DNA from 3 places in the Eubacterium ramulus genome. Region 1 is predicted to be linked to each of the others. Evidence: riboswitches for the same ligand, from Rfam matches in the RefSeq annotation. Region 1 holds a riboswitch; each other region holds the start of a gene.
The links. A riboswitch is a leader RNA that binds a small molecule or an ion and turns the genes downstream of it on or off. The one in region 1 is predicted to bind cobalamin.
Positions count from the first base shown of each region.

Region 2: linked by a shared signal. The riboswitch ahead of ACIRUQ_RS12135 (TetR/AcrR family transcriptional regulator) and the one ahead of ACIRUQ_RS09810 (cadherin-like beta sandwich domain-containing protein) in region 1 are both predicted to bind cobalamin.
Region 3: linked by a shared signal. The riboswitch ahead of ACIRUQ_RS11140 (sirohydrochlorin cobaltochelatase) and the one ahead of ACIRUQ_RS09810 (cadherin-like beta sandwich domain-containing protein) in region 1 are both predicted to bind cobalamin.

Region 1 covers NZ_CP173382.1:2,087,921-2,091,070, reverse strand. Annotated here, with positions in the region: gene ACIRUQ_RS09820 (ANTAR domain-containing response regulator) at 1-28, shown strand, start outside; gene dapF (diaminopimelate epimerase) at 115-975, shown strand; cobalamin riboswitch at 1,108-1,286, shown strand; gene ACIRUQ_RS09810 (cadherin-like beta sandwich domain-containing protein) at 1,554-3,150, shown strand, end outside.
Region 2 covers NZ_CP173382.1:2,581,038-2,584,187, reverse strand. Annotated here, with positions in the region: gene ACIRUQ_RS12140 (NADP-dependent malic enzyme) at 1-691, shown strand, start outside; cobalamin riboswitch at 936-1,144, shown strand; gene ACIRUQ_RS12135 (TetR/AcrR family transcriptional regulator) at 1,283-1,888, shown strand; gene ACIRUQ_RS12130 (cysteine-rich small domain-containing protein) at 2,006-2,287, shown strand; gene ACIRUQ_RS12125 (hypothetical protein) at 2,407-2,826, shown strand; gene ACIRUQ_RS12120 (SAM-dependent methyltransferase) at 2,921-3,150, shown strand, end outside.
Region 3 covers NZ_CP173382.1:2,378,911-2,382,060, reverse strand. Annotated here, with positions in the region: gene ACIRUQ_RS11150 (hybrid sensor histidine kinase/response regulator) at 1-140, shown strand, start outside; gene ACIRUQ_RS11145 (DUF134 domain-containing protein) at 315-1,088, shown strand; cobalamin riboswitch at 1,297-1,503, shown strand; gene ACIRUQ_RS11140 (sirohydrochlorin cobaltochelatase) at 1,551-2,777, shown strand; gene ACIRUQ_RS11135 (hypothetical protein) at 2,929-3,150, shown strand, end outside.

The sequences.
Region 1 (3,150 bases):
GATGATCCTCGGTATGCTGGATTCGTAACTTGTCTGAAGTTGTAAAAAAGAGAAATTGCACAAATGTGCAGTGTCATACATATAATATCCAGACAGGATATGTGGAGTATGCACATGGAATTTGTGAAAATGCATGGTCTGGGAAATGATTTTATCATTCTTGATGATACGGATCACAGACAGAAAAACGGCAGAGAGGACTTTGAAACAGAAAAGCATTGCTGTGAGGAAAGTGAGCTGTCGCCGGAGCTGGTAAGACATTTCTGTGACCGGCACCGCGGTATCGGAGCCGATGGTGTTATCTGTGTGTGCAATGCGGGACATCCACAGGCAGATTTTCGGATGAAACTGTACAATGCGGATGGAAGCCAGGCAAGAATGTGCGGCAATGGCATCCGCTGTCTGGGCAAATATGTGTATGATCATGGAAAAACAGAAAAAGTGAATCTGCTGATCGAGACGGATGCAGGATTGTACCGTCTGCAGCTGATAAAAAAGGAAGAAACGGACAGGATATGCTCAGTTCGGGTGGATATGGGAACCCCGGATTTTGTGCCGGAGCACATATCTGCCCGTTTTTTGTTGTTCCGGCCGGTTTGTGTATCCATGGGAAATCCGCACTGTGTACTGTTTGTGGAAAGTAGGGAAGCAATGATGCAGTTCCCGTTAAAACAGGAAGGAACCGTTATTGGAAATGAGGAGATATTTCCGGAAGGGGTGAATGTGGAAGTTGTCTGGGTACAGGATGCAGAGCATCTGTGGATGCGGGTCTGGGAACGGGGCTGCGGTGAAACCTTTGCTTGTGGAACCGGAGCCTGCGCAGCGGTGGCAGCTGCCATGCGGCAGAAAAAATGCGGTGCATCCGTGCTGGTAAGAATGACCGGGGGAGAGCTTCTGGTACAATATGACAGACGTCATGGGCACCTTTATCTGACAGGACCGGCAGAGGAAATCTGCCATGGGAAGTTTGGATAAATTGCGTTTATAATTGTGAAAAAATACCAAAGATAACTTTTGGAAGTTCAGATAAATCGTTTTTTTGCTGAAAAATAGCGGCAAATCCATTGACAGAATATGGTGCATAGGATATGATAAAAAACAGAAAAGAATACAGGAATATGCAGTTGTGAAATAGATATTTTTCTGGAAGTCCGGTTAGATTCCGGCACGGCTTATCCCCGCTGTAATGAGAACGAACACTGTCAGATCCACTGGGAAACTGGGAAGGGACAGCAAGTAGGTATGAACTCTTAGTCAGAATACAGTCAATTGCGTATAGATACTACACATATCCGATGGCATAAACGGATGTTTATTTTTTTTCAAAAAATCAGGAAAAATGGGGTGAAAATCTGGATTTTTTATAAAAAATGTATCGCAGAGATCGTGAATTAGCATAACATTTTTTTCTGAAAAGCTGTGAACGGATGGGGTATACCTGGCTTTTTAAATATGATACGGAAGGGGGACCGGTTTAAAAGGCAACAGGCAAATTGCGTGCAGAATCCAAGCATGGACAGAAGCACGCTGCAATAAGGAGGAGGAACGTAGATATGAGAAAACGATGGCTTGCGCTCTTACTGAGCTGTGCTGTTGCGGTAAACACTTGTGTAGTACCCGCTGCAGCCACCACAGTAAGCGATGCGGCGATTGCGACACAGCAGACCGTTTCGGCAGAAGATGCTGAAACACAACAGATTGATTCAGATGAAAATACAAAAGCACAGGGAGGACAGAATGCTGATCTGTATACTTCCGATGTTGCTTCCACAGAAACAGATACGACGGCTGTTTCAGAGACACATGATTTTCTGAGTGGTGTCCTGGTGTCCGGTATTTCCGGCGAAAAAGCTTTTGAAAACGGCGAGGTAACTATTCCGGCAGATACAAGTGCAACGTATCTGTCCATGAAGCCGGTGCTGAATTCAGAAGCTTCCAAAGATCCGTCCATGAAATATACATTCAAGTATATCGATCTGGATGGAAAAGAGTTTACAAAAGAAGATACGGCACGTAACGTATATGTGCGATTTGACCAGGCCTTCCTGGGAGTGAGCGGAAAAGGAAATGATCTGAGTCTCACAGTAACCAAGGGAGATGTGACTGAAACGTATGTTATCCATGTAGTGCGATCTGCAAAACTATCCGGTCTGTCCATGACAGATCATAACGGAAATGCAGTTTCCATCAGTCCGTCTTTTTCTTCCAAAAAGACTGCTTATACAGCACAGGTACTGGACAATGTATCAAATGTAACGATCAAAGCAATCGATCCGGTAGAGTTACAGAATCCGGAGGAATCCGAGATTCTGTTCAACGGAACAGCATCCGCAGACGGTACATATAAGCTGGATGTGGCAGACGGTGAGAACGTCGTTACGATCAAACCAAACAATGGCGCAGCAAGCGCAGACGAATATACACTGACGATCACAAAAGCAGCATCCGCTACTCTTGATGTGAATGTAGAGCCGGCAAACGCACAGGTGTGTCTGTATACTGACAAGGGTGAGCGTATTTATCAGGATAATGGTAAATACTATCTCGCTCCGAATACAGAGTATACATGGACTGCATCCTGTGAAGGATATGTGGGAAAAACAGATAAGATCACTCTGACAGAAGCGTCCACACTGGATATCACACTGGACAAAGCCGCTGAAGGTGAAAAACTTCCACAGCTGAAAGCAGAGTATCCGGGATTCCGTGCAGACTCCAACAATCAGTCCGTTATCAATGCAAAAACTCCTATTACAAAAGAAAGTATCGAAGTAAAATGGGAGCGTCAGATGGGTACATCTGTATCGCCTTCCAGCGGAAGTACACCGGTTATCGTAGATAACAAGGTATATACACAGTCCGGCGGTAAATTATATATGCTGGACAAAGAGACAGGTGAAGTCTTAAAGAGCAGCGACTGTTTCATGAATGCAGGATTCAACCTGATTCCGGTTACCTATGCAGACGGAATGATCTTCGTTCCGCTGGGCGGCGGTATCCAGTGCTTCAACGCTTCCACACTGGAATCTCTCTGGTGTTATAAAGGAAGAACCGGTGCCTGCAACAGCCCGATCCGTTATGAGAACGGAAGGATTTATGTAGGTTTCCAGATGGGCGATTTTGTGTGTCTGACAGCGACTGATGAAGATC
Region 2 (3,150 bases), 490 kb from region 1:
ATTTCATGACGATCAGCACGGAACAGCGATTGTGGTGCTGGCAGGTATCATTAATGCGCTAAAGGTGGTCGGAAAACAGAAAGAGAAGTGTAAAATTGTTGTAAACGGAGCAGGTTCAGCAGGTATTGCCATTACAAAATTGCTGTTGCTCTATGGTTTTCCAGAGATCACCATGTGTGATATTAACGGTATAATCAACAGCCATTCTGCGAATCTGAACTGGATGCAGAAAGAAATGCAGAAGGTGACGAATCTGGAAGATAGGACGGGTACACTGGCAGATGCACTGAAAGGCGCGGATATCTTTGTCGGTGTATCAGCACCAAACATTGTGACCGCAGAAATGGTTGCAGGTATGAACAAAGATGCCATTCTTTTTGCCATGGCAAATCCGGTACCGGAAATTATGCCGGATGTGGCAAAAGCGGCAGGTGCAAGAGTTGTTGGAACGGGACGAAGTGATTTCCCGAATCAGGTAAACAATGTGGTGGTTTTTCCAGGGATCTTTAAAGGTGCATTGGAAAGCCGGGCCACAAAGATCACAGATGAGATGAAGCTGATTGCAGCGAATGCGGTGGCAGGACTTGTGGCAGAGGAAGATCTTTCCGAGGATAATATTTTGCCGGAAGCTTTCGATGAGCGTGTGGCAGAAGCTGTCAGTGCTGCTGTAAAAGCTTGTGTAAAACATTGATTACAGTAAAATAAGTGAAAACTTTCAAACCCTCTCCAAAATAAAATTAAAAAGAAGCTACTCTGAATATATCATCAACTATCATGTCAGGGTGGCTTCTTTGTGTATTTTGGAAAAACATCAGATGTAACAGTAACCAATCGGAAACTTTTTTTCAACCATGGATTGACTTTTTATGAGCTATTCTGTATACTATAAGCATCTGAATAGAACATTTAAGTGTCATGTATTTTGTATTGATACAGAACTGTGGGTATGAGTCAGTTCAAAGCAATGAAGCGGAAATACGTGAAGAATAGTGAATCCGGTCAGAATCCGGAACGGTACCGCCACTGTATGCATGGAGGCGCTGCATGAGACGAAAGTCAGTCATTGGGAACAATCCTGAGAAGGCAATGCAGAGACGCTGTTGATATGTAAGTCAGGAGACCTGCTTAAATGGAAATGCTTATTCATTTTCGGAATTGGAATGAATGGGTTTAGTATGTATGTTTTGCAGAAAATCGGCTGCGGCAGTCTGAAATGGCTTGCCGCAGTTTTTATTTGCAAAATTCAATTCCTGGAGAAGAATTTTTAGTCAGGAGGGCAAGTATGAAACGAAACGAAAAACCAATGAAAGAACGAATACTGGAAGAAGCGTTACAGCTTTTTTCACAGAATGGGTACACCGGAACCTCAATGAATGACATTGCAGCAAAATTAGGAGTGACAAAAGCTGCATTGTACAAACATTATAAGAGTAAACAGGAAATTCTGGACAGCATTGTCGAGAAAGCATCCGAGTATGGTCTGCCGGAGGAACAACAGGGTGAGGATTTTCTAAGTGAAAGACAGGTATCTTATGATGATATCAAGACATATACGAAGGAACAATTTTCTTATTGGACCAGCGAAGAATTCCCAAGTTGTTTCCGGAGAGTGCTGACGCTGGAGCAGTACCGCGATCCGCGGATGGCAAATCTCTATCAGAGATATCTGGCAAAAGGGCCGGTGTCTTATATGGAGCCGATTTTTGAGCAGCTGACCAAAGACAGCCAGAAGGCACGACAACTTGTACTGGACTTTTACGGGCCGATTTTTCTGCTTTACAGTATTTATGACGGAGCAGAGGAGAAGGAGAGTGTGGTGGATATTCTGGATCGTCATGTGGACAGTTTTTCCCAGATATTTCAGCAGAAAGCAACCGCAGTAAAATAACGTGCGACGGATCTGGTTTGTATAAGCAGCAGATTCGTTTGACTTGAATTTAAATTGATAGAAAAAGAGTGGGAAAATAGATAAGTTTCATTATTAAGTATCATGTAGGAGGTTATTATGAAGAAAGAAGGATTTGATTTTTTTCAGAATCGTGCATGTGAGTATTTCCCATGTCACAAAGGGGTTGCAGATGAGGATTTTAACTGTCTGTTCTGTTATTGTCCGCTGTATCTGCTGGGCGATGAGTGCGGAGGCAATTTTGAGTATCTGCCAAATGGTATTAAAAATTGTTCCAACTGCACGCTTCCTCATTGCAGAGAAGGATATGCACATGTGATGAACAAATATCTGTTGATCGCAGAACGGATCCGCAAAAAGCCAAGATGTATGGAGGCCTGATTATTTTCAATTCTTTTGTGAAACAAACATGAAGAGTCTGTGTTTTTCGATGGAAGAACACAGATTTTTCTTTTTGTGCATATGTTGTGATAAGAAATAGATTTCTTTTGGAGTGTAATATGAATTTCGGACAGGAAAGATATTCATGGATGGAACAGGATCCGTACACTGGGGATAAAATGCCCTTTTATATGACATATCCCATGCAGAATACGCTATTTGAGGAGACGGAATATGAGAAGGATTGCAGGCGGATGCAGGAACTGTATCCGAGGGACGCGCGGCAGATTCAGAGTCTGGTAGACCGGGAGTGTGACCGGATGGAATATGAAGGCAGCATGATGTATGATCGTTATCCGGACCGGCTGATGCTGGAAATGCTCTGCAGGAAAATATACCGGGAGCTGAATCCGGATCATATAGACGAGGAGGGACGGCTTCAGGTAGAGGAACGTTATTTTCATCTGATCCAGGTGATGCTGATGCAGGAAATGTATCGAAGAAGATGCAGGCATTATCGGTGTCGGAGATGGTATTAGGGCTTGTATGACGCAAAAAGATACCCTATAATTAGCACAGTAGAAACTCTTGTAGCGAATACCATGGATAATAACGATAGAAAAGAGATATATTATGATAAATGAATGGAAAGAGATACTGGCGGACTGTATGGATCAACATCTGGCAAAAATCATCATCAGTGGTCCGCGGAAAAAAGATAGTGTAAGAAAGATTGAAATCCGTCCGGTGCTGCTGAAGGAGCAGTTGGTGTTTCAGGCAAGTGCCTATACGGAAAAACAGGTGCAGCACTATAATCTGACAGAGGAAGAAGTGTATGAAAAGGTGGCGGGCTGGATGGAAGG
Region 3 (3,150 bases), 290 kb from region 1:
CGCAGATTCCAATTGTTGCAATGACAGCAAATGCGTTTGAAGAAGATAAGAAGATGGCTTTGGCAAGTGGCATGAATGATCATGTTGCAAAACCAATAGATATGAATGTATTATTGCCGACTATTATGAAATATATGTAAAGGAAGAAAGAAGGACACTGATTTTGGAAAATGCGTGGTATTTCAGAAATGTACTTGTCAGTACAAACTATAATAAGCTAAAAAACTATAATTGAAATGGGTATATGTCAGATATGTTATTGACATATGCCCGTAATTGCACTATTATATAAGAAAAGCAAAAAGGAGCAGTTTATGCCAAGACCAGTAAAATGCAGAAAAGTCTGCCATTTCCCGAATGTTCTGGAATTTTTTCCGACAGGTGATTATGAGAAAAAAACTCCCATTGTTCTGACAGTCGATGAGTATGAGACAATCCGTCTTTTGGACAAGAAAGGTTATAGTCAGGAGCAGTGTGCTGAATCTATGCAGATTGCAAGAACAACGGTTCAGCGAATTTACGAGATTGCCAGAAAGAAAATAGCAGATGCACTTATTGACGGACATCCACTCAGAATTGAAGGCGGGGATTTCAGAATCTGCGATGGTCAGGGAAGTAACTGTAATCTTGGAGGATGTTACAAGCAGGAACTTTATCAAAAATATGCAGTGGAAAAAGGAGAGAGTATAATGAGAATAGCAGTAACATATGAAAACGGACAGATTTTTCAGCACTTTGGACACACAGAGGCGTTTAAGATTTACGATGTAGAGGAAGGAAAAGTAGTATATTCAGAAGTAGTAGATACGAATGGAAGCGGACATGGTGCATTGGCGGGAGTTCTTAATGCATTGAATGCAGATGTTCTGATTTGTGGCGGAATCGGAGGCGGTGCACAGATTGCGTTAGCGGCAGCAGGAATTAAGCTTTTCGGAGGAGTTTCCGGAGATGCGGATAAGGCAGTGGAAGCTTTTATTAATGAAACACTGGATTATAATCCAAATGTTAAGTGTTCTCACCACGAGCACAGCCACGGGGAAGGACATACATGTGGCGAGCATGGATGTGGAAGCCACAGCTGTCATTAAGAAAAATTCTTGTGGTCAGGATCGACAGCAGAGGTGTAAGTCCGAAGTGTACAAGTATGTAGTTTGATGGAGAAAGTGTGCGTTCAGATATTGAAATCTTTTATCGGATATGTTAAGATATTTTTAAGTTCATAGAAAGAGATAAAAGGTGCCGGAAGTCGGCAGTTTTGTAAGAAAAATAATCCAACGCTGTTAACTACGATTGGAGCAGCAGAGGGTTATTTTTGGTTACAGGAAAAACGACGGATGGTTAAAAGGGAAACAGGTGTAAATCCTGTACGAATCCATCACTGTGATAAAGGAGTACCGATTCGAATACTGGTCACTGATGCGGATTAACAGATCTGTGTTGGGAAGGCGGAAGCGGTGCAATGATCTTTCAGTCAGGAAACCTGCCGGTTGTCTGGTATCGGGAGAACCGTACCCTGTGAAGAATAATAGATACTCAAAGGAGAAGAAGAGATGAAAAAGAGAATGATTGCCTTAGTGGCAGTATTCGCTATGGCAGTTGGAATGCTTGGCGGATGTGGAAACAACAACAGTGCAGATGCAGGAAAAGACAATGCAGTCAGTGCAGCAGGTGAGACAAGTGCAGCAGAGGAAGATTCCGATCAGGCGAAAGCGGATGAAGTAGCTGCATTGATCGATGCGATCTATGTACAGGAAAGAACAGACAAGACAGATGAGCAGTGTGAGGCTGCAAAAGCTGCATGGGATAAACTGACAGATGCTCAGAAAGAATTAGTAGAAGGTGAAAATGCTGATCCGGATTATTTCGGAAGAGATACAGGTGATGCGTCCAAAGATGATCCGCTGAATCAGGATGAGATTGGAGAAAATGAGATTCTTGTTGTAAGTTTTGGTACATCTTTCAATGACAGCCGTGTAGCAGACATCGGTGGTGTCGAGAAAGCAATTCAGGCAGCAAATCCTGATTGGTCTGTAAGAAGAGCATTCACGGCACAGATCATCATTAACCATGTACAGGCAAGAGATGGTGAAAAAATCGATAATGTAGATCAGGCACTTCAGAGAGCTATTGATAATGGTGTAAAGAACCTGGTTGTTCAGCCAACTCACTTAATGCATGGTGCTGAGTATGATGAACTGGTAGAGGCACTTGATAATTATAAAGATAAATTTGAATCTGTAACAGTTGCTGAACCGTTACTTGGTGAGGTAGGAGCAGATGCAACAGTTGTAAATGAAGACAAAGCAAAAGTAGCTGAGGATATTACAGCAGAAGCAGTAAAAGATGCCGGATATGATTCTCTGGAAGCAGTAAAAGCTGACAGTACAGCATTCGTATTTATGGGACATGGAACATCTCATACAGCAAAAGTAAGCTACAGCCAGATGGCTTCCCAGATGGCAGCACTTGGATACGATAACGTATTTGTCGGAACTGTAGAGGGTGAGCCGGAAGAGACAGCTTGTGAAGCAGTTATTGAAGCAGTAAAAGCAGCTGGATATAAAAATGTTATTTTAAGACCATTAATGGTTGTTGCTGGCGATCATGCAAACAATGATATGGCAGGCGATGATGATGATTCTTGGAAGAGTATGTTTACAGCAAGCGGAAACTTCGATAAAGTTGATACACAGATTGCCGGTTTAGGTGAGATTGAGGCTGTTCAGCAGATTTATGTGGATCATACAAAAGCAGCTATTGATTCTTTAGGTAAATAAGAGATACATAGCGTAGTAAAAAGTAAAAAATGATATCCAATCTCACAGCAGGAATGATTTTTTCGTTCCTGCTGTGAGTTGCGTATGGAAAAAATACAGTTAAGTTTTTGATATGTGGATATAGAAAAGTTGTTCACAGGAGAAAGGAAATATGAAAAGAAGAATTGCAGTATTAGCAGCAGTATTTGCACTGGCAGTTGGCATGCTTGGTGGTTGTGGAAATAATGCACAGCCGGCAGCAGACAGTACAAAAGCGGAAGAAAACAGCATGGATACGAGCGCGCAGGATGAAATTGTGAAGGATACTGCTGATGAAGCACAACAGCCTTCGGATGACGTACAGATACCGGCATTGGAAGATGGTATATACGAT